Regions from separate parts of the Klebsiella sp. NPDC088457 genome, predicted to be linked through region 4. Evidence: predicted binding sites of a transcription regulator. Region 4 holds the regulator's gene; each other region holds the start of a gene.
What was found. The regulator CRP, encoded in region 4, controls carbon source genes, mostly activating them, when cyclic AMP is high. The targets are predictions, from matches to a motif close to ATGTGANNNNNNTCACAT.
Positions count from the first base shown of each region.

Region 1 (7,450 bases), on a different contig from region 4:
GGTATAGGGAGCCAGCAGTTCAGCCGGGTCAAACTCCGCCAGATCGCACAGGGCCACGGTATTCTGCACCACCTGCAGATCGCCCTGAACTTCCAGATCGCCGCTGCGAATAAGCGCGGTCAGCTGTTGACGATTGCGTAGCTGCGGCAGCACGCTGAGACGGGTAATCACGGTACAGTCGGCATCGCCTTCCCAGGCCCCCAGCACATCCACCTGGCGGTCGCTGAAGACCAGCACAAGCGGCGTCGATAGCTCTTTCAGCTCGACGCGCAGCACTTTCCCCAGCAGACGTTGGCGAGCAGGTTTTAACGCTTTGTCACGCCAGAGAAAGGTATTGAGGGCGGTTTCAATGCCTGCGGTGACCAGTGGTTTGAAAGGCATACGCTCCCTCCTGTCAGAACTTATAACCACGGTGCAACGCAACGATACCAGCCGTCAGGTTGTAGTAATCGACGTTTTCAAAACCGGCATCCTGCATCATAGCCTTCAGGGTTTCCTGATTCGGATGCATACGGATGGACTCCGCCAGATAGCGATAGCTTTCACCATCTTTAGCCACCAGTTCCCCGACGCGCGGCAGCACGTGGAAGGAGTATGCGTCATAGGCTTTGCTGAGCGGCTCAATGATCGGTTTCGAGAACTCCAGCACCAGCAGACGCCCGCCTGGCTTCAGGACGCGATACATCGAACGCAGCGCTTTTTCTTTATCGGTGACGTTACGCAGACCGAAGGAAATGGTGATGCAGTCAAACGTGTTGTCGGCAAACGGCAGCGCTTCCGCGTTGGCCTGCACATATTCCACGTTGCCGACGATGCCGATGTTGCGCAGCTTTTCGCGGCCCATTTTCAGCATCGAGTCGTTAATGTCCGCCAGCATGACGCGACCGGTCTCACCCACCAGACGAGAAAACTTCGCCGTCAGGTCGCCGGTGCCGCCGGCCAGGTCCAGTACGGTCTGTCCACGGCGTACGCCGCTGCAATCGATGGTGAAACGCTTCCACAAACGATGAATACCGAACGACATCAGATCATTCATAACATCATATTTTGCGGCCACAGAATGGAATACATGCGCCACCATGTCCGCCTTCTGCTCTTTGGCTACCGTTTGAAAACCAAAGTGCGTCGTTTCTTGTGAATCCTCAACCATCTCAATGCCTGCTTATCAAGAAAATGTTCATCGAGTGTAACAGATTCAGCGCATTTCCCATACGGTTCAGCGCGGCGGAGACGGCTCGCCGGAGAGCGCGACCTCGGCGGAATCGCGCATCAATTCGTTATCTTCCAGCGCGTTTTCCTCTTCTTCAGGACGATATTCATCATCCTCAGCGCTGGCCTGCTCGACTAAATCAGGATTAATCCCGCGTTTCACCTCAACGCCCAGGCCGCGGAATGCCTCGGCCTGCACCAGCAGATTCCCGCGTCCGGAGGCGAGCTTTTTCATCGCCTGACGATAGTTATCCTGCGCCTTATCCAGGCTCTGGCCGATAGCCGACATATCATCGACGAACAGGCGCATTTTGTCGTACAGGCGGCCCGCCCGCTCGGCGATTTTCTGCGCATTGCGGCTTTGGTGTTCATAGCGCCAGAGGTTGGCGATGGTACGCAGCGCCACCAGCAGCGTGGTGGGGCTGACCAGCATGATGTTGTTCTTCAGCGCTTCGCTGATAAGTTCTGGCTGGCGGTCTATCGCCAACAGAAAGGCCGGCTCAACGGGAATGAACATCAGCACGTAATCCAGCGAGCGCAGGCCCGGCAGCTGTTGATAATCTTTACGCCCGAGCAGGCGGATATGATTACGCACCGAGACAATATGCTCCTGCAGCGCCGCCTCGCGGGTGCCATCATCCTCGGCATTGAAGTAGCGCTCGTAGGCGACCAGCGTCATTTTGGCATCAATGACCACGTCTTTCCCCTGCGGCAGACGGACGATCACATCGGGCTGCATGCGCGAACGGTTGTCGGTTTCGATACTGACCTGGGTCTGGTATTCATAACCCTCGCGCAGCCCGGAAGCTTCCAGCACGCGGGTTAACACCACCTCTCCCCAGTTACCCTGGGTCTTGTTATCCCCTTTCAACGCGCGGGTCAGATTCAGCGCTTCCTGGGCCATCTGCGCGTTCAGCTGCTGCAGATTGCGGATTTCATGCGCCAGCGTATGCCGCTCGCGCGCTTCCTGACCAAAACTGTCCTGCACCTGGCGGCGGAAACCGTCCAGCTGTTCACGCAGCGGCGTCAGCAGCCCATGTAAACTCTGACGATTCTGTTCATCAACACGCCGGTTGCTGTGTTCAAAAATACGGTTGGCGAGGTTTTCAAACTGTTCGCTCAGGCGCTGCTCGCTGTTGACCATCTGGCGGATTTTATCTTCCGCGTGCATGCGGGTCGATTCAAGGCGGGTGGTGACTTCACGCAGATCGGCTTCCAGCGAAGTATTGATTTCACGCAGGCTGCGCAGCTCATTGTTCAGCAGCTCGCACTCGTCGCGCCAGTGGGCCTCCTGCGCCAGCTGCTGACGCGCGGCGCTGAGTTCGATATCCAGCTCTCGCCGCTCTTCGATAAGGTCAGCGCGAATTTGGTCGGCTTTGGCTTTGGTCGCCAGCCACCCGACGACCAGCCCAGCGGCCAGCGCCACGATGGCACTTATCATAATCGAGATGTCCACAACGCCCCCTGCAGCAACAACTTATCGATACAAGGTAGAATTGTGCTGTACAAACGTCCAGTTGAAAAGGGTTTTCCTGCGCAGAGCGCCGCAAAAAAGAAAGGCCGGATAAACCGGCCTTGGGCGAAGAAGGGAGAACTACAGCAGACGGCGCGCCGCTTCCACAACGATTTTTACCGCGTGGCTTTCGGTTTGTTTCATGGTTTCCGCGTTCGGAATTTCCTGCTGAGTACGGTTTACGATAACCCCGGCCACCATCCCGGCGCGCAGCCCCTGGCTGGCGCACATGGTCAGCAGCGTCGCCGATTCCATCTCATAGTTCATGACGCCCATGGACTGCCACTCTTCCATCGAGCCTTTAAAATGGCTGACCACACGGCCAGAGAAGGTGTCGTAACGTTCCTGACCCGGGTAGAAGGTATCAGACGATGCGGTAACGCCAATATGGGTGGTCGCCCCGATCGATTTTGCCGCTTCCACCAGCGCGGTGGTGCAGGCAAAGTCAGCGACCGCCGGGTATTCCATCGGCGCAAAGTGCAGACTCGCGCCATCAAGACGGACGGAAGCGGTGGTCACCAGAACGTCGCCCACATTGATATGCGGCTGGATCGCGCCGGTGGTGCCGATACGCAGGAAGGTACGAATCCCCAGCTGCGCCAGTTCTTCAACGGCAATAGAGGTCGACGGGCCGCCGATACCGGTAGAACAAACAATGACCGGCTTGCCATCCAGTTCGGCACGCCAGGAGGTAAATTCGCGATGAGATGCCAGCTTGACCGGCTTATCCATCAGCGCGGCGATCTTTTCCACACGCTCTGGATCGCCAGGGACGATAGCCAGCGTAGCCCCTTGTAAATCGTTTTTGGTGAGGCCGAGATGAAAAACATCAGACTTAGACATAAAAAACTCCTCTGTGGGTCGAATTATCAGCAGAAGCAAAACGGTACTTTACAGAAGCTATTGGCTTATTTTTGTGACACTAATCACCACGAATGAAAGTCATTGCAATAATATTCCATCAAATAGTGATAAACATCACATTAACAAGTTATATTCGCCGGGCCTGAACAAAAGATAGCCTGTTTCAGGCACTGTGCTTTGTTAACGTCCGGTCGATAGCGTCTATAGTTATCGATGCGCTAATAAATAAGGGTACGGAGAATACCATGACCACAACCAAGCAACCTGGCTTTGCGCCTGCAGCCACGCCGCACGCTTCTACCGCCGTTCATACCCCGGAGGAGAGCATCGCCGCGGGTGAAACCTCGATCCCGACCCAGGGAGAGAACATGCCGGCGTATCATGCTCGTCCGAAAAACGCCGAAGGCCCGCTTCCGGTGGTCCTCGTTGTGCAGGAAATTTTCGGCGTGCATGAACATATTCGCGATATTTGCCGCCGTCTGGCGCTGGAAGGTTATCTGGCTATCGCGCCAGAACTCTACTTCCGTCAGGGCGATCCGAACGAGTACACCGATATCCCGACCCTGTTCCAGGAGCTGGTGAGCAAGGTGCCGGATACTCAGGTGCTGGCCGACTTAGACCATGTCGCCAGCTGGGCCGCGCGTCACGGCGGCGATGCCCATCGTCTGCTGATCACCGGCTTTTGCTGGGGGGGACGCATTACCTGGCTTTACGCCGCCCATAACCCGCAGCTGAAAGCCGCCGTGGCCTGGTACGGGAAGCTGGTCGGGCAGAAGACTCTCAACTCGGCGAAACATCCGGTGGATGTGGCGGTTGACCTCAACGCGCCGGTGCTGGGACTGTACGGCGGTAAAGACACGGGCATTCCGCAGGATACGGTGGAAACCATGCGCCAGGCGCTGCGTGCCGCTAATGCCAAAGCGGAAATTATCGTCTATCCAGACGCCGATCACGCCTTTAACGCCGATTATCGCCCCAGCTACCATGAAGAATCCGCCAAAGACGGCTGGGCAAGAATGCTGGCATGGTTTGCGCAATATGGCGGGAAACGCAGTTAAGGCATGATCTATCGGTTGCCGATATGGCGGTTAATCATATCGGCAATCGTCCCGTCCTCCAGCCACGTAGCCAGGCAGCGACGAATAAATTCATAATGCTCTGGCCTGCTGCGGGGCACGCATACCGCCTGCTGTATCTGGCTGAAGCTATCAGGCAGCAGACGCAATTGCGGATATTCACTTGCCACACTGCTGAGCGGTTGACGAATACCGGCGACCATATCCCCTTCCCCCGCGATAAACGCGCGAATTGCCTCCTGCGAGGTCGCGTATTGACGCATCGTGGCATGCTGTAACGTGCGAATCAGATACAGCTCATAGGCCGCACCTTTACCAACGTTAATCGTCACCCCCTCGCGATCCCTCTCCTGTACGGACTGAATATCACTGTCCTCTCTGACCAGCAATGAGCTTTCAATGGTGACATAGGGTTGGCTGAAACAGAGCGTATCTTCCCGAGCAGGGTCAATCGCCAGAAAGGCGATATCCCATTGATCCAGCAAGGCGGCATCCACCACCTTCCCGGCCGTCGGCCAGGTGATAAATTGCGCTTCGCGCTCACACCGGGCGGCCAGCTTTTTGGCCAACTCGACGGTGAGACCTCCCGGGGCGTTATCCGGCAACGTGGTGGCGAGTACCGGATTCCCCAGATTAATAGCAAAACGCAAAGGTCGGTGTGGCTCATCGTGACCGATCATCATTCTCCCCCGAAAATAGCTTTGCCTGCATGGTCCCGCTAAGCGTAGCCCAGGCGGGGCGATCTGTCCGGAAAGGAAGAAGAAGAGCAAAAAAAGAGGAGGCCGCGGCCTCCTTCGGGGATGGGGGTGATTCTGATTAGGCCTGGCGCAGGTTCTGCGCGGCTTTCACCATATTGGCCAGCGCCGCACGCGTTTCCGGCCAGCCGCGGGTTTTCAGGCCGCAGTCCGGATTGACCCACAAACGTTCTGCCGGGATACGCTGCGCCGCTTTTTCCAGCAGCGCTTCAATCCATTCCACGCTCGGCACGTTCGGCGAGTGGATGTCGTACACGCCCGGCCCGATTTCGTTCGGGTATTCGAACTCTTCAAACGACTCCAGCAGCTCCATGTCAGAACGCGAGGTTTCAATGGTAATCACATCCGCATCCAGCGCGGCAATGGAATCCATGATGTCGTTGAACTCGCAGTAACACATATGGGTGTGGATCTGGGTGTCATCCCGGGCGACCGCGGCGTTGATCCGGAAGGCTTCCACGCCCCACTGCAGGTAGGCATCCCAGTCGCTACGCTTGAGCGGCAGGCCTTCACGCAGCGCCGGCTCATCAATCTGGATGATGCCGATACCGGCCGCTTCCAGATCCGCCACTTCGTCACGCAGCGCCAGCGCAATCTGCTTAGCGATAGTTTCACGGCTGACATCTTCACGCGGGAAGGACCAGCACAGAATGGTCACCGGACCGGTCAGCATGCCTTTCACCGGTTTGTCGGTTAGCGACTGGGCGAATTTCGCCCACTCAACGGTGATCGCCTCCGGACGGCTGACGTCACCGATCACCACCGGCGGTTTCACGCAGCGGGAGCCGTAGCTCTGCACCCAGCCGTTCTGCGTGAAGATGAAGCCATCGAGGTGCTCACCGAAGTATTCCACCATGTCATTACGCTCGGCTTCACCGTGAACCAGGACATCCAGACCTAAACGCTCCTGCTCAACAATTGCCTGTCTGATGTGTTCCGCAATACCGGTGCGGTAATTATTGGCATCCAGATTGCCTTTTTTGAACTCCAGACGCAGGCCGCGGATTTCGGTAGTCTGCGGGAAAGAACCGATGGTCGTGGTCGGCCACGCCGGCAGATTAAAGCGGGCGCGCTGTGCCCGGGCGCGTTCGGCATACGGGCTATTACGCTGGCTGTCCCGGGCGGTTATGGCCGCCAGGCGTTTTTCCACCGCGGCGTTATGGACGCGGGTAGAGTGACGGCGCGCCTGAATCGGTGCGCTCCACGCCACCAGTCCAGCGGTATCGCCGCTGTTCAGCGCATCGCGCAGCAGCGCCAGCTCTTCGCATTTTTGCAGGGCGAAGGCGAACCAGCTTTTCACTTCCGCGTCGAGGCGAGTTTCCACGCTCAGATCGATCGGGCTGTGCAGCAGGGAGCAGGAAGAAGCGATCCACAGCTCACGCTTGCCGACGAGGTCTTTAATTTGCGCATATTTCTCGCTCAGATCGGCGCGCCAGACGTTGCGGCCGTTGATCAGGCCCGCAGAGAGCAGCCAGTCGGACGGCAGACGCTGATGCAGAGCAGCTACATCATCTTTACCGTGCACCAGGTCAACGTGCAGGCCCTGAACCGGCAGCGCGGTGATGGTGTCGAGGTTACCGGTGATACCTTCAAAATAAGTGGTCAGCAGCAGCTTAAGCTGGCCCGCGAGCGCGTCATATGCCGGTTTGAACGCCTCCAGCCACGCCTGAGGCAGCTCCAGTACCAGCGCCGGTTCATCAATCTGCACCCACTCGATGCCGCGTTTTGCCAGCTCCGCCAGCACCTGCTGGTAAACCGGCAGAATGTCATGCAGCAGGCTCAGTCTGTCGAACGACTCGCCCTTCACTTTACCCAGCCACAGCCAGGTAACCGGCCCCAGCAGGACGGGTTTGACCTTATGACCCAGCGCCAGCGCTTCGTCCACTTCATCCAGCAGCTGGGTCCAGGTCAGTTTGAACTGCTGGCCTTTTACAAACTCCGGCACCATGTAGTGATAGTTGGTGTTAAACCATTTTGTCATTTCTGCCGCCGCCGCGGGCTCACCGGTCGGTGCGCGGCCGCGGCCGATGCGG
Region 1 covers NZ_JBJDNH010000046.1:19,952-27,401, reverse strand. Annotated here, with positions in the region: gene ACI2JR_RS23105 (ubiquinone biosynthesis protein UbiJ) at 1-381, opposite strand, end outside; gene ubiE (bifunctional demethylmenaquinone methyltransferase/2-methoxy-6-polyprenyl-1,4-benzoquinol methylase UbiE) at 395-1,150, opposite strand; gene rmuC (DNA recombination protein RmuC) at 1,217-2,665, opposite strand; gene udp (uridine phosphorylase) at 2,804-3,565, opposite strand; gene ACI2JR_RS23085 (dienelactone hydrolase family protein) at 3,832-4,644, shown strand; gene ACI2JR_RS23080 (transporter substrate-binding domain-containing protein) at 4,653-5,345, opposite strand; gene metE (5-methyltetrahydropteroyltriglutamate--homocysteine S-methyltransferase) at 5,479-7,450, opposite strand, start outside.
Region 1: a site for CRP is predicted at 3,689-3,706, ahead of udp (uridine phosphorylase). Genes of this name have one in related genera too.

Region 2 (7,450 bases), on a different contig from region 4:
TTTGCAGGCGGTTAACAACAGTTGTTCAGTGGCATCAGGTAGCGGGATTCACCCGGCATATTGGTCATGCGATATTTATGCGGCGGAACGTCAAAATAGTTTTTAAAGGTTCGCGTCAGCGTTTGTTGCGATTCAAACCCGTAGCGCTCGGCGAGGTACAAAATCGGCTCATCGCTCTGCTTGAGCTTTTGCGCGATTTCCGTCAGCTTGCGGCTGCGGATGTACTGGCCTAAAGAGTGACCGGTCTCTTTTTTAAACATTCTTTGCAGGTGCCATTTGGAGTAACCAGAACGCTCGGACACTTTTTCCAGTGACAGGGGCGATTCCAGGTTATCTTCAATCCACGACAAAATACTATGGATAGTGATGGCGTCATTATTGCGTCTGGACATCATCTTACCTCTTCTTATTACGGCAGAACTTTCTTGAGTAGATGCTCTAGGGTGACCACTTCATCCGCCGACAGATTTTTTGTTAATTCCTGGTGCAATTTCTGACCCACAACCTGATGACACTGCTCACAAAGCGCCGCGCCGTCCGGTGTTAATTGCACCAGTACGCCGCGTTTGTCATTGGGGTTGGGTAACCGTTCAATCCAGCCTTTACAGACCAGCCGGTCAAGCATGCGCGTCATTGCGCCTGGATCGACCGAAAGCACGGTTTTCAGCTCAACGGGGGTAATACATACTTCGCAACGAATGGAACAGAGCACCCGGAACTGGGTGGAAGTAATATCCATCGGTGAGAGGTACTCGTTGAGCAGGCGATCTTTTTTCTGGTTAACCATCTGGATCAAGCGACCAAGGGGGATCATTTCGTTAAACAGGTCACTTGTGCTTTTCACAATGGTTGCCCAGGCAATTATTTAATTGCTGAGGATATTATTGCCCAGGCAACAATAAGTCAACCTGATGGATGGAACGATCACACGATTTGCTAAAGCGCGTCTGCGCAGACCCGGCGAGGGGCGTGCGGCGCGAATATCGGCGCTGGTACGAGGCGGGCAAGCAACGCTATACTCTGGGGGTAAAGTTTTTAATTATTAATATTAACAGGGGCTTAATTAATCATGATGGAACTTTTTCAAGCGATAGGGCTGGGGCTGGTGGTCATTTTACCGTTGGCAAACCCGCTAACCACCGTCGCGTTGTTCCTTGGGCTGGCCGGCAACATGAACAACGCCGAGCGCAACCGACAATCGCTGATGGCCTCGGTATATGTCTTTATTATTCTGGCGGTGGCGTGGTATGCCGGCCAGGTGGTGATGAATACCTTTGGGATCTCAATCCCCGGTCTGCGTATCGCCGGCGGGCTGATCGTGGCCTTTATTGGTTTCCGGATGCTGTTCCCGCAGCAGAAAGCGCATGACTCGATGGAAGCCAAAATGAAATCGGAAGAGCTGCAGGACGAACCCACGGCCAATATCGCCTTCGTTCCGCTGGCGATGCCGAGTACCGCCGGGCCGGGGACTATCGCGATGATCATCAGTACGGCGTCGACGGTGAAGCACGGCGTTGATTTTCCCGGCTGGGTGGTGCTGGCGGCGCCGCCGATGACTTTTGCGCTGGTTGCGCTGATTCTGTGGGCCTGCCTGCGCAGCTCCGGGGCGATTATGCGCCTGGTCGGTAAGGGCGGTATCGAGGCGATTTCCCGTCTGATGGGCTTCCTGCTGGTTTGTATGGGCGTGCAGTTTATTATCAACGGGGTGCTGGAAATTATCACCACCTACCACGTCTGATACCGCCCGCGAGGGGGTAAAAAAAAGCCTGCCGTGAGGACTCCGGCAGGCTTTTTTATCCGCGATTGACGCACGCAGTCAGGAGTGATGCGGCTGATGATCGTCCAGCGATACCGGCCAGCGGCGGAAGATCATCACCGCCCACACCAGCGCCACCAGCGCCGGGATGGCGCCGACGTAGCCGATCGAGGCCATAGAGAGATGAGTGCTGACCTGGCTGCCGACTAACGCGCCGGCGCCAATCCCGATGTTAAAGATCCCCGAGAACAGCGACATCGCCACATCGGTGGCATCCGGCGCCAGCGCCAGGACCTTAACCTGCATCCCCAGGCCGATAATCATAATGGCGACGCCCCAGAAGATGCTCAGCAGCAGCAGATGGTTGGGGTTGTGCGATGCCGGCAGCAGCAGCAACAGGCTCGCCAGCAGCAGGCCAATGGCGATGCTAATCAGCCCGGAAGCGTGCTGGTTGCCCAGCTTACCGAACAAAATGCTGCCGATGATCCCCGCGCCGCCCAGCACCAGCAGCAGCACGGTGGCAAAATTACCGCTCATGCCGGCGACCGTCTGGACAAACGGCTCGATGTAGCTGTAGGCGGTGTAGTGCGCGGTCACCACGATGACGGTCAACAGATAGATGCTCAGCAGGGCCGGACGGCGAAACAGCAGCGGCAAACTTTTTAACGAACCCGAATGTTCGCTCGGCAGTTTTGGCAGCAGTTTGTACAGGCACACCAGGGTCACCAGCGCCCCCAGGCCAATCGCCAGGAAGGTGGTCCGCCAGCCGAAATACTGGCCGACAATACGCCCAATCGGAATACCAAAGACCATCGCCAACGCGGTACCGGTGGCAATCAGACTCAGCGCCTGCGCGCGTTTGCCCGGCGGCGCCATACGGATAGCCAGCGCCGAGGTAATAGACCAGAACACCGCGTGAGCGAAGGCGATACCGATACGGCTAATCACCAGCACGTTAAAGTTCCAGGCAAAGAACGACAGCACGTGGCTGGCAATAAACAGGATGAACAGGCCGATCAGCAGGCGACGGCGCTCCATCTGGCTGGTCAGCAGCATAAACGGCAGCGACATCAGCGCGACCACCCACGCGTAGATAGTCAGCATCATGCCGACCTGGGCCGTTTCCATGTCGAAGCTGTCGGCGATATCGGACAGCAGGCCGACCGGAGCGAATTCGGTGGTATTAAAAATAAAAGCAGCGATCGCAAGCGTGACAACCCGAAGCCACGCGACCTTGCGTGAAACCGTGTTTGTAATCATAGATTCTGAGCTGGCTACTAAAGAGGAAGAAGAGGTAGCGATCTTAAAACGATTACTGATGAAAATACAATCGTTTTGTGATCTGGATCTCATATTGCCGTTCGCGCCGGTTCATAAGCTAAAGGATTAATTTTTATATAGATCGTGTGCATGCCACGCTTTTATGGCATGTTGAAGGTAAGGAAAAAAGGAAGGGCCCTATTATGCAGGATATTGATTTTTACCTGGTGGATGCGTTTAGCGACCGCAATTTTGGCGGCAATGCCGCCGCGGTGTGTCCGCTCACCGAATGGTTGCCGGATGAAACGCTGCTTAAAATGGCGCAGCAGCACAACCAGTCCGAAACCGCCTTTTTCGTGCGCACCGATGAGGGGTTTGAACTGCGCTGGTTCACAACCCTGGACGAAATTAACCTCTGCGGCCACGCCACGCTTGCCGCGGCGCACGTGATTTTTGAGTATCTCGATCATCCTTCTGCCACTATCGTTTTCAGCACCCGCTTTGTCGGGGAGCTGAAGGTGACGCGTAACGGCGACTGGCTGACGCTGGATTTCCCGGCGTGGTCCACTGACCCGGTCAGCGCTCCGCCGGCAGAGCTGCTGGCCGGGCTCGGGCTAAGCGAGGCGCTGGAGGTGCGCGCAGGGCGGGACTATCTGGTGATCCTCAACGATCGCCAGCAGGTGCAAGCGGTCCGCCCGGATATGCAACAGCTGCAGCGCCTCGGCAAAATGATTTGCGTCAGCGCGGCGGACGATGAGTATGACTTCGTCAGCCGTTTCTTCTGCCCGGGTGAGGCGGTGCCCGAAGATCCGGTGACCGGCTCGGCGCACAGCATGTTGATTCCCTACTGGGGCGCCAAACTGGGTAAAACCATCATGCAGGCGCGGCAGGTGTCGGCGCGGGGGGGCGATCTGCGCTGTCAGTGGTTGGGTGAGCGGGTGCTGATTGGTGGCCAGGCGACAACTTATATGATTGGCACCATCACGCTACGTTGAGGTAAAGCGGCGAAAGCGATTCCCATGTAGCGGCTCCCGACCTTCAGCGAACGGTCTTTTGCCGGTAACCCGGCGGCGCTTCGCGCTGTGAACTGCCGGGCGGCCAGGCGGTGACCTGGCTGCAGGGGAAAATCTTTCTACGCTGAACGTGTTCCCGCCCGCTAAACACCGCTGGCGGGGAAAACGGCCCGCTTAGCGGCCGAAAGCGCGGACGCTAAGCCGCGATCTTATCCGAGGCGGGCGATATTGGCCTTAATCACCGCCACCGAATGGCGGAATTTCTCGCTTTCCTCCGGCGCTAATTGCAGTTCGATAATTTGCTGCACGCCGTTTTGCGCCAGCACGGCCGGGACGCCGACCGCCGCGCCTTGGACGCCGTACTCACCGTCGAGAATGCAGGAGATGGCGAGAGCGCGATGGCTGCCGGTAAAGATATTGCGGCAAATTTCAGCGATGGTTCCGGCGACGCCATATTCGGTGCAGCCTTTACCGGCGTAGATCTCAAACCCGAGTTTGCGCACCCGGTCGGCGATTTGCTGACGGTCCAGCGCCTTACCGGTATGTTTTTGGTAAACCTCGGCAATCGGTGAGCCGTACACCGACGAGTGGGACCACACCGGAAACTGGGTATCGCCGTGTTCACCGAGAATGAAAGCATCGATACTCTGGGCGCCAATATCCAGCGCCTGCGCCAGCACCCGGCGCAGGCGGGTGGTATCCAGCCAGACGCCGGTACCGATCACCTGGCCGCGCGGCAAGCCGGAAAGCTGCCACACCTGCCAGGTAATAATATCGCAGGGGTTGGTGGCAATCAGGAAGATACCGTTGAAACCGTTGGCCATCATCTGCGGGACGATGCTGTTAACGATTTTCGCCGTACGGGTCAGCTCGTCCAGCCGGCTCTCTCCCTCTTTCAGCGCGCCGCCGGAGACGGTGATCACCGCGATATCCACGTCCGCGCAGTCGCTGACCTCCCGCACTGAAATGGCCATCATTCCCGGCATATAGGCGGCGGCGTCGCTCAGGTCCTGAGCATGCGCCTGGGCCCGCGTTGTATCGAGATCGACGAGGATCAGCTCTTCGCAGATATTCTGGTTTAATAAGGCATAGGCCGCCGAAGTGCCGACGTTGCCTGCACCGATGATCATCACCTTGCGCGCTTTGTTATTCATAGTCCTTTCCCGCTATCAACCGTCATGGCATAAAATTACTGCGGTTCAATCGCTTAGCGCAAGAGGATGCGGCGGGTATAAGTTAATGCTATGAGAAACGGCCGGATACGCTGCGCTACAGTGGGCGAAAAAAGGAGCTCGCCTATGTACACCATCGCCCCGACATCACTCACCGATCCGCATCTGACGGCGCTGATTGCCCAACTGGATGCTTACCAGCAATCTCTTTATCCCGCCGGAAGTAACCACCTGATCGATCTCAGCCAGCTGGCGGCCGAATCGGTGATTGCGCTGCTGATCAGCGATGAGCAGCAGCGGGCCGTCGGCTGCGGAGCGATTGTGCTGGGTGAAGAGGGGTACGGTGAAATGAAGCGGGTGTTCATCGATCCCACGCATCGTGGGCAGAGGCTTGGTGAGAAGCTGCTGCAGGCGCTGGAAAGCGCAGCCCTGCGCCGGGACTGCCATACGCTGCGCCTGGAGACCGGGATCCATCAGCATGCGGCGATCGGCCTGTATACCCGCAGCGGGTATCAGACCCGCTCTGCCTTTGCGCCTTACCAGCCCGACCCGCTGAGCGTGTTTATGGAGAAACTGCTCGTTGCCGATCTTCGTTCAGCTGTTCTATAAACGCCTCCAGCTGACGGGTTTTCGCCCCGCGCCGCCATACCAGCCAGGTGGTTAGCCAGCGCCACTCTTCGGCCAGCGGCCACGCGGAAATCTGCTGGTGGCCGGGCATGCTCTCCAGCATGCTGCGGGGGATCAGCGCCAGCCCGGCGCCGGCAATCACGCAGGCCAGCATACCGTGGTAGGACTCCATTTCATGGATCCGTCCCGGCGTTGCGCGATCGGCATGGAACCAGCTCTCAAAATGGCGGCGGTAGGAGCAGTTGGCGCGAAATGCATAGACATTGCTGCCGTTGACTTCGCTGGCGCGGGTTATCCGCGGGTGGCCGAATGGCGCAACGATCATCATCTCTTCCGGAAACACCGGTAACCCTTCAAGCCCGGGATGCACCAGCGGCCCGTCAACAAACGCCGCGCTCAGCGTCCCCTCAAGGACCCCGTCAATCATCGTGCCGGAGGGGCCGGTAGAAAGCGCCAGATGAATTTTCGGGTAACGCTGGTTATACAGCGCCAGCGTCGAGGGGATACGTACCGCGGCGGTGCTTTCCAGCGAACCCAGCGAAAACAGACCCTGCGGCTCATCACCGGCCACCACCATCCGCGCCTCATCGACCAGCGCGAGGATCTGCTGGCTATAGCGCAAGAAACTATGGCCCGCGGGCGACAGGCGCAGGCGTTGGTTCTCGCGAATAAACAGCTCGACGCCGAGATCGGCCTCCAGCTGGCGAATCCGCGTCGTCAGGTTTGACGGAACGCGGTGCACCTTTTGCGCGGCCTGGGTAATGCTGCCGGTGCTGGCGACGGCGTTAAACATTTCAAGCTGGGTCAGATCCATGGTTTTCTTCTTTTGTGAATAGGTTGCTTAATATTATTCATTTTCAATGAATGGAAGGGTAAGCCAGAATGAGGTTAATTCGCAATCAACAGAGAGAGCAAAACGATGAATTTATCTGCAACTCACGCGGTTTCCGTCAATCCGGCCACGGGAGAAAAGGTGTCGTCTCTGCCGTGGGCTAGCGAACAACAGGTCGATGCGGCGATTGCCCTTGCTGAACAAGGCTACCGCCAGTGGCGCGCGGTGAGCGTCGCCGCACGCGCTGACGCCTTACGCCAGGTCGGGTGTGCGCTACGCGCCCGTGCGGAAGAGATGGCGCAAATGATCAGCCTTGAAATGGGGAAACCGATCGCTCAGGCGCGCGGTGAAGTCAGCAAATCGGCCAATCTTTGTGACTGGTATGCCGAACACGGTCCGGCCATGCTGGCGAGCGAAGCCACCCAGGTAGAAAACAACAATGCGGTAATTGAGTATCGTCCGCTGGGGCCGATCCTCGCCATTATGCCGTGGAATTTCCCGCTGTGGCAGGTGCTGCGCGGCGCGGTGCCGATTCTGCTGGCGGGGAACAGCTACCTGCTGAAACATGCACCAAACGTGCTGGGGTGCGCGGCGCTGATTGGCGAGATCTTCGCTCAGGCCGGGCTGCCAGCCGGCGTGTTCGGCTGGGTGAATGCCAGCAACGACGGCGTCTCGCAGACGATTAACGACCCGCGTATTGCCGCGGTGACAGTCACCGGCAGCGTGCGCGCCGGTAAGGCGATTGGCGCGCAGGCCGGGGCCGCGCTGAAAAAATGCGTCCTTGAGCTGG
Region 2 covers NZ_JBJDNH010000002.1:102,997-110,446, forward strand. Annotated here, with positions in the region: gene marA (MDR efflux pump AcrAB transcriptional activator MarA) at 12-392, opposite strand; gene marR (multiple antibiotic resistance transcriptional regulator MarR) at 410-844, opposite strand; gene ACI2JR_RS02640 (MarC family NAAT transporter) at 1,070-1,738, shown strand; gene ACI2JR_RS02645 (sugar transporter) at 1,817-3,016, opposite strand; gene ACI2JR_RS02650 (PhzF family phenazine biosynthesis protein) at 3,220-4,011, shown strand; gene ACI2JR_RS02655 (L-lactate dehydrogenase) at 4,239-5,183, opposite strand; gene ACI2JR_RS02660 (GNAT family N-acetyltransferase) at 5,328-5,810, shown strand; gene ACI2JR_RS02665 (LysR substrate-binding domain-containing protein) at 5,764-6,642, opposite strand; gene sad (succinate-semialdehyde dehydrogenase) at 6,748-7,450, shown strand, end outside.
Region 2: a site for CRP is predicted at 3,092-3,109, ahead of ACI2JR_RS02645 (sugar transporter). Genes of this name have one in related genera too.

Region 3 (7,450 bases), on a different contig from region 4:
TCCGGGGAGCTGCGACGCCGCCTTCCTGCATGGCGCAATACTCAGGGAATGATTTGCAGGTGACAGAGTTCGCCCCGTCTCCGTGAGCGGGGCGCGATGTTGTTATTGATACAGATCTAAGGCGGACTGCATGGGTTGTACCGCAAAGCGTTTGCCCAGCGCGATGAGCTCTTCGCGGGTGATGGTCTGCTTCATGCCGCCCATGGAATAGACTTTCACCAGCACTTCGGCGGATTTTTCGGCGGTGTCGATCAGACCGAAGGTTTCGTCCAGCGTCGGGCCGCTGCCGAAGACGCCGTGGAAGGGCCACAGCACCAGCGAATGCTGGCGCATTTCCTGGGAGGTGGCCTGGCCGATTTCATCGGTACCCGGCACCATCCACGGTAGAATGCCGACGCCGTCCGGGAAGACCACCAGGCATTCGGTACTGCCTTCCCACAGTTTGCGGGTGAACAGATCGCTGTCGTTCTCCAGCACATAGGTCAGGGCGATCAGGTTGGTGGCGTGGCAGTGCATGATTACGCGGTCTTTACCGTGGGTCAGTTTGATGCGCTCGCTATGGGAGAGGAAATGCGCCGGTAATTCCGAGGTCGGTACCGCATCCTCCTCCAGGCCCCATAACACGTGATAACCCGCGCCGTCGCTGTCGACTTTGACCACCCCTAGATTGGCGGCGGGATCGAGCTGGACGTTGCGGAAAAATTTGCCGGAACCGGTCACGATAAACGGCTGGTTCGCCAGCGCCGGCATCGGCTGACTGAGGGCGATATAGCGCGGCCTGGCGTGAAAATCGGCGGTAAACGGTTCGATATCCGCTTCGTCCAGGCGCAGCGTCAGGTTACCGCCGTTGCGTTCGTCCCAGCCCTTCAGCCAGGCATCGGAAGTGGCTTTAATCATGCCCTGGACGAACCAGGAATGGATGATGTTATGCATAGTCTTGTGTTTCCTGTTCATTCGGTGCGGAGATTGCCCCCACCGTAAATAGGTTGTTTATCTGCCGTGGGTCCTGTGATGGCGTCGCAAACGGCTTATCCGGACGAGCAGAATGCGCCGATCCGTAGCCCGGGTCAGGCGTCAGCCGCGACCCGGGGGAAAATCCGGCATTATCCGCGCTGGCTCAGAACCGCTTTTTCGTAAGCCCGTACGCTATCCAGCCACTGGCTACCGGCCGGGGTGTCATGACGCTGGCAGTACATCTCCCAGATCGCCTGCCACGGCAGGCATTTTTGCTCTTCCAGCAGCGCCAGACGGGCGGTGTAATCGCCATCGCCTTCCAGCTGACGCAGCTGTGCCGTCGGTTCCAGCAGCGCGCGCAGCAGCGCTTTCTTCATATTGCGAGTACCGATAACCCATGCCGCGATGCGGTTGATGGAAGCATCAAAGAAATCGAGGCCGATATGTACGCGGTCAAACAGGTTGTGACGGATGATTTCGCTGGCGATCGCCTGGGTTTCATCGTCCAGCAGCACCACGTGGTCGCTATCCCAGCGGACCGGGCGGCTGACGTGCAGCAGCAGGCGCGGGATATAGAGCATGGCGGCGGAGATCTTGTCGGAAATCACCTCCGTGGGATGGAAGTGACCGGCATCGAGGCACAGCGCGGTCTGGCGGCTGGTAGCGTAGCCCATGTAGAACTCGTTGGAGCCGACGGTGTAGCTTTCGGCACCGATGCCAAACAGCTTGCTCTCCACGGCATCGATATGGTGCGCCGGGTCGAGTTTTTCGCTAATCACTTCATCCAGCGCATTCAGCAGACGCTGGCGCGGCGCGAAGCGGTCAACGGTGATGTCCTTCATGCCGTCCGGGATCCAGATATTCATCACCGACGGGGTGCCGAGCTGTTCGCCGAAATACGCCGAGACGCGGCGGCTGGCCTTGCAGTGATCGATCCAGAACTGGCGGATCTCATCATTGGCGTGCGACAGGGTAAAGCCGTCGGCGCTCAGCGGGTGTGAGAAACAGGACGGGTTAAAATCCAGCCCCAGTTTGTTGGCTTTGGCCCACTCAACCCAGTTTCTGAAGTGTTCCGGTTTGATTTCATTGCGCGCAACCGGCGTCTGCGATTCCAGATAAAGGGCGTGCAGATTCAGGCGTTTTGGTCCGGGGATCAGGCTCAGCGCCTGCTCAAGATCGGCGCGCAGTTCGCTGGCGTTGCGCGCTTTGCCCGGATAATTGCCCGTTGCCTGGATGCCGCCGGTTAAATTTCCTTCCGGGTTTTCGAAGCCGGCGACGTCATCGCCCTGCCAGCAGTGCATTGACACCGGTAGGCGGTCCAGCTGGCGCAAGGCCTCCTCGACATCTACGCCGACGGTCGCGTAGCGCTGTTTAGCAATCTCCCAGGCTTGTTCAAGTTGAGTGGTCATGCGCAAAGCTCCTTATTCTGTTGCGACTGAAACTGCGCCACGAAGCGGGCAATTTCGTTTTCAGGATTGGGGGTAAACGTGGTGAGCGCAGAGTTGTGGCGCACCACCTGACGGAAATCGTCGACGTTATTCAGCTCATCCAGCGTCATCAGCTGGATACCGATATTGCCCAGCGTAGAGGCCTCGACAGGGCCGGCGACCACCGTGATGCCGCAGGCGTCGGCGCACAGCTGGTTGAGCAGCGCGTTCTGGCAGCCGCCGCCCACGATATGCAGCTGGCTGAACGGCTGTCCGCGCAGCCGGATGAGTTCGTTGAGCACGCGGGCGTAGAGCAGAGCGAGGCTGTCGAAAATGCAGCGCGCCAGTTCGACGGCCTCCATGGGTACCGGCTGCCCGGATTCGCGGCAGGCGGCCTGAATTTCGCCGCTCATATTGGGCGGATTGATAAAACGGTCGTCGTTGCAATCAATCACAAAGCGGCAGGCCGGAAGCCGCTCGCCGCGGGCGATCAGCGTAGAGAGTTCACCGATGTTTTGCTCTTGCAACACCCGCTGTAGCAGCCAGAGCCCCATGATATTTTTCAACACCCGATAGCGCCCTTCGGCACCGCCTTCATTGGTGATATTGGCCTTCAGCGCTTCGCTGCTGGTGTAAGGCGTTCGGCTTTCAAAGCCCATCAGCGACCAGGTGCCGGAAGAGAGATAAGCGGCGTTCTGAGAGGACAGCGGCGCGGCGATCACCGCGCTGGCGGTATCGTGACTGGCGACAGCGACCACCGGAATGGCGTTCCCCTGCGGACACGTCCAGTGGCCGATCACGTTACCCGGATGACGCGGCGTGCCGAACCACGCGCGCGGCGCCCCGGTCCAGCTCAGCAGGTCGTCATCCCAGCTATCGCTATCAATATTGACCAGCTGGGTGGTGGTGGCGTTGGTGTATTCCCAGTTCATCCTGCCGGTCAGACGGAAGCTGAAATAGTCGGGGATCAGCAGCGCATGCACGGCCTGGCTGACCAGTTCAGGCTGTTGTTCAACCAGTGCGCGCAGCTGATACAGGGTGTTGAAGGGCATAAACTGGATGCCGCTGCGACGGTAGATCTCGGCGCGTCCTATCTGCTCTTCAGCATGCTGCATCAGACCGTGGGTGCGAGCGTCGCGGTAGGAGATCGGTAGGCCGACGCGTTGCCCCTGCTCGTTCAGCAGCACATAATCCACGCCCCAGGTATCAATACCGATGCTATCGATGGCGATTCCCTGTTCGCAGACCTTTGCCAGCCCGCGGCGAATTTCGCCTTCCAGACGGTCGATATCCCAACAGTCATAGCCCGCCACCTTGCGCAGACTATTGGTGAAACGATGAATCTCACGCAGCGTCAGCGCACGCTGCGCGCGGTCGTAGCGGGCAAGCATGACCCGCCCGCTGGAGGCGCCTAAATCAACGGCTACACAATGACGAAAGCTCATGGGGAGATCCTTGTGAAAATCATTGTCAGCAGTCTAAAAAAGTCATGCGCCGCCGACCTTCTTGCCACGGACAGGGAAAATTGGCGGCTGGCAACAAAGCAAAGGTGACCGTGAGAGAGGTCACAATTTCGCTTAATCAGCGGGACGGTCAGGGATGTGATGTTGTCCGCAGTTCCCGATCTTTCCGGCTATTTCTTGAAAATGCGGCAGGCTTTACGAATTTTGCGGTCAAAAATTGAAGGCCGGAATGCTAACCCTTAATTACTATTTGCTTCACTGATTGATAACATTTCTCATTTCGAGGGCGCAGCTATGACCATATTGCACAGTGTGGATTTCTTTAAGTCCGGGACTTCTGCTGTTGCCATTGAGCCACGCCTTCCTCAGTCGGCGTTTCCGGAACATCACCACGATTTCCATGAAATCGTCATCGTTGAGCACGGCACCGGGATCCACGTTTTTAACGGGCAGCCCTATACCATCAGCGGTGGCTCGGTGTGTTTTATTCGCGATCACGACCGTCATCTCTATGAGCACACCGACAATTTGTGTCTGACCAACGTGCTGTATCGCGCGCCGGATGCCTTTCGCTTTCTCAACGGGGTTAATCAGCTGTTGCCCCAGGAGCAGGAGGGAAACTATCTCTCCCACTGGCGGGTGAATCAGACGGTGTTGCAGCAGGTACGGCAGATTGTCGATCGGCTGGACCATGCCGGCCACGAAGCGGATATGCATACCATCGCCGGCCGCGAGATTCTGTTTATGCAACTGCTGGTGCTGCTGCGTAAAAGCAGCCTTGCGGAAGAGGCGGCGGACAACGAAGCGCGGCTCAATCATCTGCTGGCCTGGCTGGAAGATCACTTCGCCGACGAGGTGTGCTGGGAGGAGGTGGCGGCGAAGTTTTCACTGTCGCTGCGGACCTTGCATCGTCAGCTTAAGCAGCAAACGGGTTTGACGCCGCAGCGCTACCTCAACCGGGTGCGGTTAGTGAAGGCGCGTCACCTGCTGCGCCATAGCGATGAAAGCGTGACGGAAATCGCCTATCGCTGCGGATTTGGCGACAGTAACCACTTTTCGACGCTTTTTCGCCGGGAGTTTTCATGGTCGCCGCGCGATATTCGCCAGGGGCGGGACGCTATTCTTCAGTAACGCGAGAGCAGTCAACGTTTTAGCCAGCAAAAACGCCAATAATAAAATGTTTTTTGGCGGTGGAGTTCTTGTCGTGGCCGGTCAGCTGATTCTTCGCAAAGATGAGTTTTTTGCTTCTCCTTCTCAGGCGGTAGCGGTCGCCGATCGTTACCCGCAAAATGTCTTCGCCGAGCATACCCACGAGTTCTGTGAGCTGGTGCTGGTGTGGCGTGGAAACGGCCTGCACGTCCTTAACGATCGTCCCTGGCGCATCACCCGTGGCGATCTGTTCTACATTCGCGCCGAAGATAAACACTCCTATGCTTCGGTTAACGATTTAGTCCTGCAAAACGTGATTTATTGCCCGGACCGGCTGCGGCTGAATTTTGACTGGGCGGCTCATATTCCCGGTCTGTTTGGCACGCCGTGGATCCCGCACTGGCGGATCGGCAGCTCCGGTATGACCCAGGTGCGCCAGGTGATTACCCAGCTCGAGCAGGAGAGCTCCCGCGGCGACGCGCAGGCGAATAACATGGCCGAGCTGCTGTTTGCGCAGCTGGTGCTGGTTCTCCAGCGTCACCGCTATGCCACCGATAACCTGGCGGCGACCCAAAGCGAAACGCTCCTCGATAAACTGCTGACCGAACTGGCGGGCAGCCTGAACCGGCCTTTTGTCCTCGACCGCTTTTGTCTGCGGGAAGGGTGCGGCGAACGCGCGCTACGCCAGCAGTTTCGCCAGCAGACCGGGATGACGATTAACCACTATCTGCGGCAGCTGCGGATTTGCCACGCGCAGTATTTATTGCAGCATACGGAGCGGTTGATTGGCGAAATCGCCATGCAGTGCGGGTTTGAAGACAGCAACTACTTTTCCGTGGTGTTCAACCGGGAAATTGGCATGACCCCCGGACAGTGGCGGCAACGCAGCCGCGTTGCCGCCTGGGAGGGTTAGTTCGCCATCCCGAGGCCGACGATATTGGCGGCGATAATAATCACCACGCAGCCCAGGCTTAACACGCTGACCGGCCGACGGCCGGCGTTGTTCCACTCCTTCAGCACCAGCCCGACCAGGCCGCCGCACAGCACATAGAAGCTCATATGCAGCATCCAGCTCATGTAGTCATACTGCGCGGGAATGCTGGCGTGACCCCAGGCATAGAAGAAGAACTGCAGGTACCACATCAGGCCGCCAAGCGCCGACAGCAGCACGTTGGCCACGATCAGCGGTTTGGCCAGCGAGAAGTCGGCTCTGAGCGACAGACTTTTCACTTTCGCCAGGCGAATAAAGCAAAAGCCAAGGTTGACCAGCGCGCCGCCGCCCATAATCACCACGTAGCTGGGCAGGGCGGTGTACAGCGGATCGACGCCCAATGCTGCCGCGGCATCGTGCATCGGCCGGGCGGCGTTCATCGCAAAAGACATGCCGGCGGAAAAAACACCGCACATCACCGCCAGCATCAGCCCTTTTTTCAGGTTGAAATCTTCGGCTTTAAAGCCCATTTTGCGCTCTTTCAGCTGGCCTGCCCGCGTGACGATGGCAACGCCAACCACCGCCACCAGCACCCCGAGCAAGGTCATCTGGCCGCCCTGGGTGTGAATTAATATCGCGAACTGGCCGTTGATAATCGGGGTCATCAGGGTGCCGACAATCAAGGTGATACCAATCGCGATACCGATCCCCATCGACATACCGAGGTAGCGCATCGTCAGGCCGTAATTGATGTTGCCGATCCCCCACATGGCGCCAAACAGAAATACCGGCAGCAGCGTGGAGGCGTTGAAAGAGCGGTAATAGGCCCAGAAATCGGGCAGCAGCATGGCGCTAATGGCCCACGGAAGAACCAGCCAGGAGACAATCCCGCCGATAGACCACATGGTTTCCCATGACCACTGTTTAACTTGTTTGAACGGGGCATAGAAACAGGCTGCACTGGCCGCACCTATCAAATGCCAAAAAATACCCATCGTAATCGCGTGACTCATTGATTTTATCCTCATCTATTTTTTTATCGGATAAATCTTCTTCCGACACGATGAGTGTAAAAATCGGTCAGTTTTTTCACCTTCAGGCTGTTGCCATGTGATGTTGAACCCTGGCAATCAACGGCTTAATTACTTGTTCCAGCTCACAAAAATGCGCCTATGCCTTGCAGTTATAACCTTATTAAAAATACGGCATTGATAAGCGTTTTCAATATCATTTAATTAACTATAATGAACCAACTGCTTACGCGGCCTTAACACTTCCTGCCGCTTGACAATAATGGAGAGGATTATGAGTTATACACTACCAGCCCTGCCGTACGCTTATGACGCCCTGGAACCGCACTTCGATAAGCAGACGATGGAAATCCATCACACTAAACACCACCAGGCCTACGTTAACAACGCCAACGCGGCGCTGGAAAGCCTGCCAGAATTCGCCAGCCTGCCTGTTGAAGAACTGATCGCTAAACTGGATCAGCTGCCGGCTGACAAAAAAGGCGTTCTGCGTAA
Region 3 covers NZ_JBJDNH010000053.1:22,081-29,530, forward strand. Annotated here, with positions in the region: gene rhaD (rhamnulose-1-phosphate aldolase) at 103-933, opposite strand; gene rhaA (L-rhamnose isomerase) at 1,104-2,363, opposite strand; gene rhaB (rhamnulokinase) at 2,360-3,826, opposite strand; gene rhaS (HTH-type transcriptional activator RhaS) at 4,139-4,975, shown strand; gene rhaR (HTH-type transcriptional activator RhaR) at 5,049-5,906, shown strand; gene rhaT (L-rhamnose/proton symporter RhaT) at 5,903-6,937, opposite strand; gene sodA (superoxide dismutase [Mn]) at 7,230-7,450, shown strand, end outside.
Region 3: a site for CRP is predicted at 3,981-3,998, ahead of rhaB (rhamnulokinase). Genes of this name have one in related genera too.

Region 4 (7,450 bases):
CGCGGCACGATCGCCATGGCGCGGACCGCCGATCAGGACAGCGCCACCAGCCAGTTCTTTATCAACATTGCGGACAACGCCTTCCTTGACCACGGACAGCGTGATTTTGGCTACGCGGTCTTCGGCAAAGTGGTGAAGGGGATGGACGTGGCGGATAAAATTTCTCAGGTGCAGACGCACAACGTGGGGCCGTACCAGAATGTACCGTCCAAACCCGTCGTGATCCTGTCAGCGAAAGTTCTGCCGTAATCTCCTCTCTGCGCGCGGGCGACATCGCCCGCGCTGCTGGCCGCTCTGCGTAACCTGAAATTGCTGCTTATACTTGTGGCAAACGGGGGACGATAAGGGAGGCGACCATGCGTTCACTCACCGATAAGCAAAAATCCCAACTCTGGGAACAGACCCGCAATGTGAATTTTCAGGCCAGCCGTCGCCTGGAGGGCGTGGCGATCCCGCTGGTAACGCTGAGCGCCGAGCTGGCGTTGGCGCATCTTGCTGAGCTGAGGAGGCGCTATGAGCAATAAATACGGCGACGATCGCGACCCTTATCTTTATCCCGCTCTTAACGTGATGCGCAACCGCCTTGGCATTCGTCAGGCCCAGCGTCTGGAGGAGGCGGCGTGGGAATTCACCTCCCTGCGGGCGGCAACGCTGGCGCTGGGGCCGCGCGTGCGCGGGTTGCCCTATCTCTGTTTCATCCATCATCAGCTTTATCAGGATATTTTTGACTGGGCGGGGCACTTCAGAGAAGTCGATATTTACCGGGGCGACACCCCTTTTTGCCATTTTGCGTGGATAGAAAAAGAGGGCAATGCGCTGATGCGCGCGCTTGAAGAGGAGAATTACCTCAGCGGGCTTACTCGCGTTGGGTTCGTTGAGCGCCTGAGCTGGTACTACGGCGAAATCAATGTCCTGCATCCGTTCCGCCTGGGGAGCGGCCTGGCGCAGCGGATTTTCTTTGAACAGCTGGCCCTGCACGCCGGCTTTGTACTCGACTGGCGCGATATCGATCCCGACGCCTGGAGCCAGGCTAATCAGCTGGGGGCGATGGGCGATCCACAACCTCTCGAACGGATCTTTAGCAAAGTGGTAAGCGAAGCGCGCGAATCTGAGTAGAATAGCCCGGTTTTGTTTTTTCCGGAGCCACCATGATCCTGCTTATCGACAACTATGACTCTTTCACCTGGAATTTGTACCAGTACTTCTGCGAACTGGGTGCCGAGGTGCTGGTCAGGCGTAATGATGAGCTGACGCTCGAGGAGATAGCGGCGCTGGCGCCGGAGAAAATCGTGATCTCGCCAGGTCCGTGCACCCCGGATGAGTCAGGTATCTCCCTGGCGGTGATTGCACACTATGCCGGCCAGATTCCGCTGCTGGGGGTGTGCCTTGGTCACCAGGCCATCGCCCAGGTCTTTGGCGCCACGATCGTGCGGGCAGCCAAAGTGATGCACGGCAAGACCTCGCCCATTCACCACAACGGGCAAGGGGTATTCCAGGGGCTGAATAATCCGCTGACCGTTACCCGCTACCACTCGCTGTTGATTGACCCGGCGACGCTCCCGGATTGCTTTGAGGTCACGGCCCGCAGCGACAGCGGTGAGATTATGGCGATCCGCCACCGTGAGTGGGATCTCGAAGGGGTACAGTTCCACCCGGAGAGCATTCTTAGCGAGCAGGGGCATCAGCTGCTGGCAAACTTCCTCAACCGGTGATTTGTAGTTGCCATTGATTGATTTTTTATGCATATTTTGTGAGTAGATTATCACAATAATGACTGCATAACGAAGAAGGATGGCATGACATGGCAACTGAGCAACCGGTAATTACCCGCGCCATATTCGATGAAGTTATTCTGCCGATTTATGCACCTGCAGAATTCATCCCGGTAAAAGGTAAAGGTAGCCGCGTATGGGATCAGCAGGGCAAAGAGTACGTTGATTTCGCGGGCGGGATTGCGGTGACGGCATTAGGTCATTGTCATCCGGCTCTGGTCGCGGCGCTGCATGAGCAGGGCGAAACCCTGTGGCACACCAGCAACGTTTTTACCAACGAACCGGCGTTGCGCCTCGGGCGCAAGCTGGTCGATGCCACCTTTGCCGAACGCGTGGTGTTTATGAACTCCGGCACCGAAGCCAACGAAACCGCATTCAAGCTGGCGCGCCATTACACCATTACCCGCCACAGTCCGTATAAGACCAAAATCATCGCCTTCCATAACGCCTTCCACGGCCGGTCGCTGTTTACGGTCTCCGTGGGCGGGCAGCCCAAATATTCCGATGGCTTCGGCCCGAAACCGGCGGATATCGTCCACGTGCCGTTTAACGATCTGCATGCGGTGAAAGCGGTGATGGACGACCATACCTGTGCGGTAGTGGTTGAGCCAATTCAGGGGGAAGGCGGGGTGATGGCCGCGACGCCGGAGTTCCTTAAGGGGCTGCGCGAGCTGTGCGATGAGCACCAGGCGCTGCTGGTGTTTGATGAAGTGCAGTGCGGCATGGGGCGTACCGGTTCGCTGTTCGCGTATATGCATTACGGCGTGACGCCGGATATCCTCACCAGCGCCAAAGCGCTGGGCGGCGGTTTCCCGATTAGCGCCGTCCTGACGACAAACGACATCGCCAGCGCGTTCCATGCCGGCTCCCACGGTTCGACCTACGGCGGTAACCCACTGGCCTGCGCCGTGGCCGGGGCGGCGTTTGATCTGATCAATACCCCTGAGGTGCTGGAAGGCGTCAACGCGAAGCGCGCGCTGTTTGTGCAGCACCTGCAGCAGATTGACGCGCAGTTTGATCTGTTCAGCGACATCCGCGGGATGGGGCTGTTGATTGGCGCCGAGCTTAAGCCGCAGCATCAAGGCCGGGCCCGCGATTTCCTCTATGCGGCGGCGGATGCCGGGGTGATGGTATTAAACGCCGGGCCTGACGTGATGCGCTTTGTTCCTTCACTGGTGATTGACGAAAACGATATTGCCGAAGGGATGGCCCGTTTCGCTCAGGCGGTACAGCGGGTACTTAGCGCTTAACCGCGCGTAGCCAGATGCCATGATGCGGACGCTGACGCCATGCCACCGAGGAGATGGTGTGCATAGTGTTCAGATGATCGAGGATCCGCTGCAGATGCTGCTCCATGGTGCTTAACGGGCCATGGGGCACTTCCGCATTCTGCGACTCCATAATATTGACATCGCCCGCGCTGCCGGGACCGTCAGAGTCCAGCCGCTGTTGACAGCGCTGGAGCGCAATCTCACAGGATTCCAGATAACGCCGGGCCAGCTCCGGGGTCAGCATGTTGTGCTCGCGGGCGAGGGTAGTCATCGCGTTGATATGCTCGACAATAAACTGACTGTGGGTGACCCACAGTTTCATGTCGTCGAGGTATTGCGCGTTAAAACCCGGTTCCTGCATCGCCTGGTTCAACGAATTATACAGCGAGTTATGCGCCTGATTGACGCGCATGCGCTGATAGGCCAGCGCCGGTGCCTGGTGGTCGTCGCTCAGGATAAGCCTGATGGCATCCTGATCGGCCTCCAGCGCGTCATGGGCATTTTTACGCAACAGCCCGCTTTGCCACTGCGGCCACAGCCACACCATTCCGCCAAAGGCGATAAGACAGCCGATGAGGGTATCGATAAGTCTGGCGACAATAAACTGTTCACCGTTTAGCGTCAGCAGCTGCAGGGTATACACCGCGGTGACGGTAAAGCCCACCATCGCCCAGCCATAATGCTTACGAATAATCAGATAGCTCAGCAGCGTGACGATCAGCATCGCGGTCAGCGTATAGCCTTCCGGAACGTGAAAGTGCAGCGTCAGGCCGGCAATCGCCAGCCCGGCGAGGGTACCCGCCGCCCGATGAACAATACGCACCCGCGTCGCGCCGTAGCCGTTTTGGGTGACGAAAAGCACCGTCATCAGGATCCAGTAGGGTTTGGGCAGGTTCAGGGCGCTGCCCATCAGGCTGGCGGCGGTGAGCATGACGCAGATGCGCGCGGCGTTGCGCAGCGCCGGCGATTTCAACGAGAGGTAGTTCCTCAGCGCCGGCAGTAACGGCAGACGGCGTTCTTTATCGGCCATCAGATTACGGGCATACAGCGGGCGCTGGGTTCTTAGCACCTGGGCGATACGGCTAAAGTGCCAGGCGCAGAACTGCCCGACCGGGTTATCGGGATGCTGCGAGGCGATTTTCTCCAGCGCGCCGATTTGCTTGTCCATATTAAAGCGCTGCGGATAACGATGATAAAGGATGTCATCCGCCAGCACCCGCAGGCGGGCGGCAACGGTTTGCGCATTCCAGCGAATCACCGCTTCCGCATGGCTGCGTTCCACCAGCTTTTGTACTTCTTCGGGCTGATGCAGGCTGACGGAGATATGTTCCTGAAGATCCAGCGCCACCTGAAACGCCCGCAGCAGGCGTTTGTGGTCATTGTGTTGATTTGCCGCCAGCATATGCATCTGCTGATAGCACTGGGTGATCAGGTCCACGACCTTCTGCTGGCGGATGAGCAGCGGCGGCAGCGAGGTGGCCGGATCGATATGCTGAGTCAACAGGCTGTATTTGGCTTCGCAGTAGTTGGCCAGCTCGCGATAGAGCAGGCTTAGCGATTCACGTAGCGGCTGTTCGCGCCAAAGCCAGAACCAAAACCAGTTAAACAGGCCGTACCACAACGTGCCGAGAGCATAGATCAGCAGCGGCTCCCAGACAGGCATATTCCCGGCAAGGCTCAGAGTGAAGATCGCGGCAATCAGCGAGGCGGGCAAGAGTCTGGCGTGCAGGGAGCTGATTTCTGCCGTGACGCCAAGGAGTAGCGCCAGGCCGCTGAGAATTAACGGTAACGGGATATCCTGCTGCAGCAGCAGCTGGACGACCAGACTACAGCCGGCAAACAGGGAGCCGCCGACGATCAGGCGTTTAAAAAAGCGCTTATGCGGCGTGTCCAGACCGGCGACGTTGCAACAGGCAGGCACCAGCGAGAACAGCAGACCCTGTTGTAAATGACCGAGCAGGAGTCCGATTGCGACAGGCAAGCACAGCACCAGCGTTTGCCGCAGTGCATAGTTGACTTCCGGGTGGTAAATCAGCCTGCGCCACATCGAGGGGAAACAAAAACGGCGTATTGTGGGTACAACACGCCGTTTTATCGACTTAACGGGTACCGTAAACGACGATGGTTTTACCGTGCGCAGAGATCAGATTCTGATCTTCCAGCATCTTCAGAATACGGCCAACGGTTTCACGGGAACAGCCCACGATCTGACCGATTTCCTGACGGGTAATTTTAATTTGCATCCCGTCCGGGTGGGTCATGGCGTCCGGTTGTTTCGCCAGGTTCAGCAGCGTCTGAGCGATACGGCCGGTAACGTCGAGGAAGGCGAGGTTACCCACTTTTTCTGAGGTTACCTGCAGACGACGAGCCATCTGCGATGACAGACGCATCAGAATATCCGGGTTTACCTGGATCAGCTGACGGAATTTTTTGTAGGAGATTTCGGCCACTTCACATGCGGTTTTCGCACGTACCCAGGCGCTACGCTCCTGGCCTTCTTCAAACAAGCCTAATTCACCGATGAAATCGCCCTGGTTGAGGTAAGAGAGGATCATCTCTTTACCCTCTTCATCCTTGATGAGCACAGCCACAGAGCCTTTGACGATGTAGTACAACGTTTCTGCTTTTTCACCCTGGTGGATCAGCGTGCTTTTAGATGGGTACTTATGAATATGGCAATGAGACAAGAACCATTCGAGGGTAGGGTCTGTTTGCGGTTTGCCAAGCACCATGCGCGGTTATCCTCTGTTATAAGCTATCTCCGGGTGCCGACACTACACGGCATCCGGGCATGCAATCGTATTGTTTCCCTATGCCTGGGAAACGGCTGGTGAGTTTTCTTCAGCCTGTAATGTGAACTCCTCTGCATACATGCAGTACATCAATGTAATACTGTAGCATCCCGACTGTTTTAGCATAGCTTTCGCCGCATGTCTCCTGGTGTCTCGCTTCAGCATGACGCAGGTCGCCTTCCGTTGCGAGAATTGTTATGTGCGCGTAATCTGTCAGGAAAATTGCAACCTTGGAGTTAAATTTTATGCAAGCTCGTGTGAAATGGGTTGAAGGGTTAACCTTCATCGGAGAGTCCGCGTCAGGCCACCAGGTTCTGATGGACGGCAACTCCGGGGATAAAGCGCCAAGCCCGATGGAGATGGTGCTGATGGCGGCGGGCGGATGCAGCGCGATCGATGTCGTGTCGATTTTGCAGAAAGGGCGTCACAATGTGAGCAACTGTGAAGTGAAGCTGACGTCTGAACGCCGGGAAGAGGCGCCGCGCCTGTTTACCCATATCAACATGCATTTTATCGTCACCGGAAATGAGCTGAAAGAGGCGGCCGTCGCTCGTGCGGTGGACCTGTCGGCGGAGAAATACTGCTCGGTGGCGCTGATGCTGCAAAAAACGGTGAATATCACCCACACCTATGAAGTGGTGGAAGGCTAAGCAGCCTTTCCCGGAGAGCGGCGCAAACGCCTTATCCGGGAGCCGTGAGTGAAGAACGAAAACCCCGCTTAGCGCCAGGCGCCCGGGGTCTTTTAACGTGGTTAACTGATTTTCTTCCCTTCCATCAGCCGTTCGACCAGCGGCGCCATGATGAGCTCCATTGCCAGCCCCATCTTTCCGCCCGGCACCACCAGCGTATTGATATGCGAGATAAACGACCCCTGCAGCATCGCTAACAGCCACGGGAAATCGATATCCTGCAGATTGCGGAAATGAATCACCACAAAGCTTTCATCCAGCGACGGGATGCCTTTCGCCGCAAACGGGTTGGAAGTATCGACGGTGGGGACGCGCTGGAAGTTGATATGGGTACGCGAGAACTGCGGGGTGATGAAGTTGATATAGTCTTCCATCGAACGCACCACGGAGTCCATCACCGCTTCACGGGAATGGCCGCGTTCGCTGGTATCGCGGATCAGCTTCTGAATCCACTCCAGATTGACGATCGGCACTACGCCGACCAGCAGGTCGACATGCTGTGCCACGTTGTGCTGCGGCGTTACCACGCCACCGTGCAGGCCCTCATAAAACAGGACATCGGTAGGTTCCGGTAGCGGCTGCCATGGCGTAAACGTACCTGGCACCTGATTCCACGGCACCGCTTCATCATAGGTATGCAGATATTTCCGCGACTGGCCGGTGCCGTTGCGCCCGTATTCGAGAAAGGTATTTTCGAGCAGGCTGAAGTCGTTCGCTTCCGGACCGAAATAGCTGATGTGCTTTCCCTGATCGCGCGCTTTGCGGATCGCCATGTCCATTTCCGGGCGGGTATAGCGATGAAAGCTATCGCCTTCTACTTCGGCGGCGCGCAGGTTCAGCTGCGCGAAGATTTTACGAAAGGCGAGGCTGGTGGTCGTGGTTCCCGCGCCGCTGGAGCCTGTGACGGCAATCACCGGATGTTTGGC
Region 4 covers NZ_JBJDNH010000019.1:41,888-49,337, reverse strand. Annotated here, with positions in the region: gene ppiA (peptidylprolyl isomerase A) at 1-249, shown strand, start outside; gene ACI2JR_RS13930 (YhfG family protein) at 357-524, shown strand; gene ACI2JR_RS13925 (putative adenosine monophosphate-protein transferase Fic) at 514-1,116, shown strand; gene pabA (aminodeoxychorismate synthase component 2) at 1,149-1,712, shown strand; gene ACI2JR_RS13915 (aspartate aminotransferase family protein) at 1,802-3,022, shown strand; gene ACI2JR_RS13910 (YccS/YhfK family putative transporter) at 3,012-5,090, opposite strand; gene crp (cAMP-activated global transcriptional regulator CRP) at 5,143-5,775, opposite strand; gene ACI2JR_RS13900 (OsmC family protein) at 6,081-6,485, shown strand; gene ACI2JR_RS13895 (phosphoribulokinase) at 6,587-7,450, opposite strand, start outside.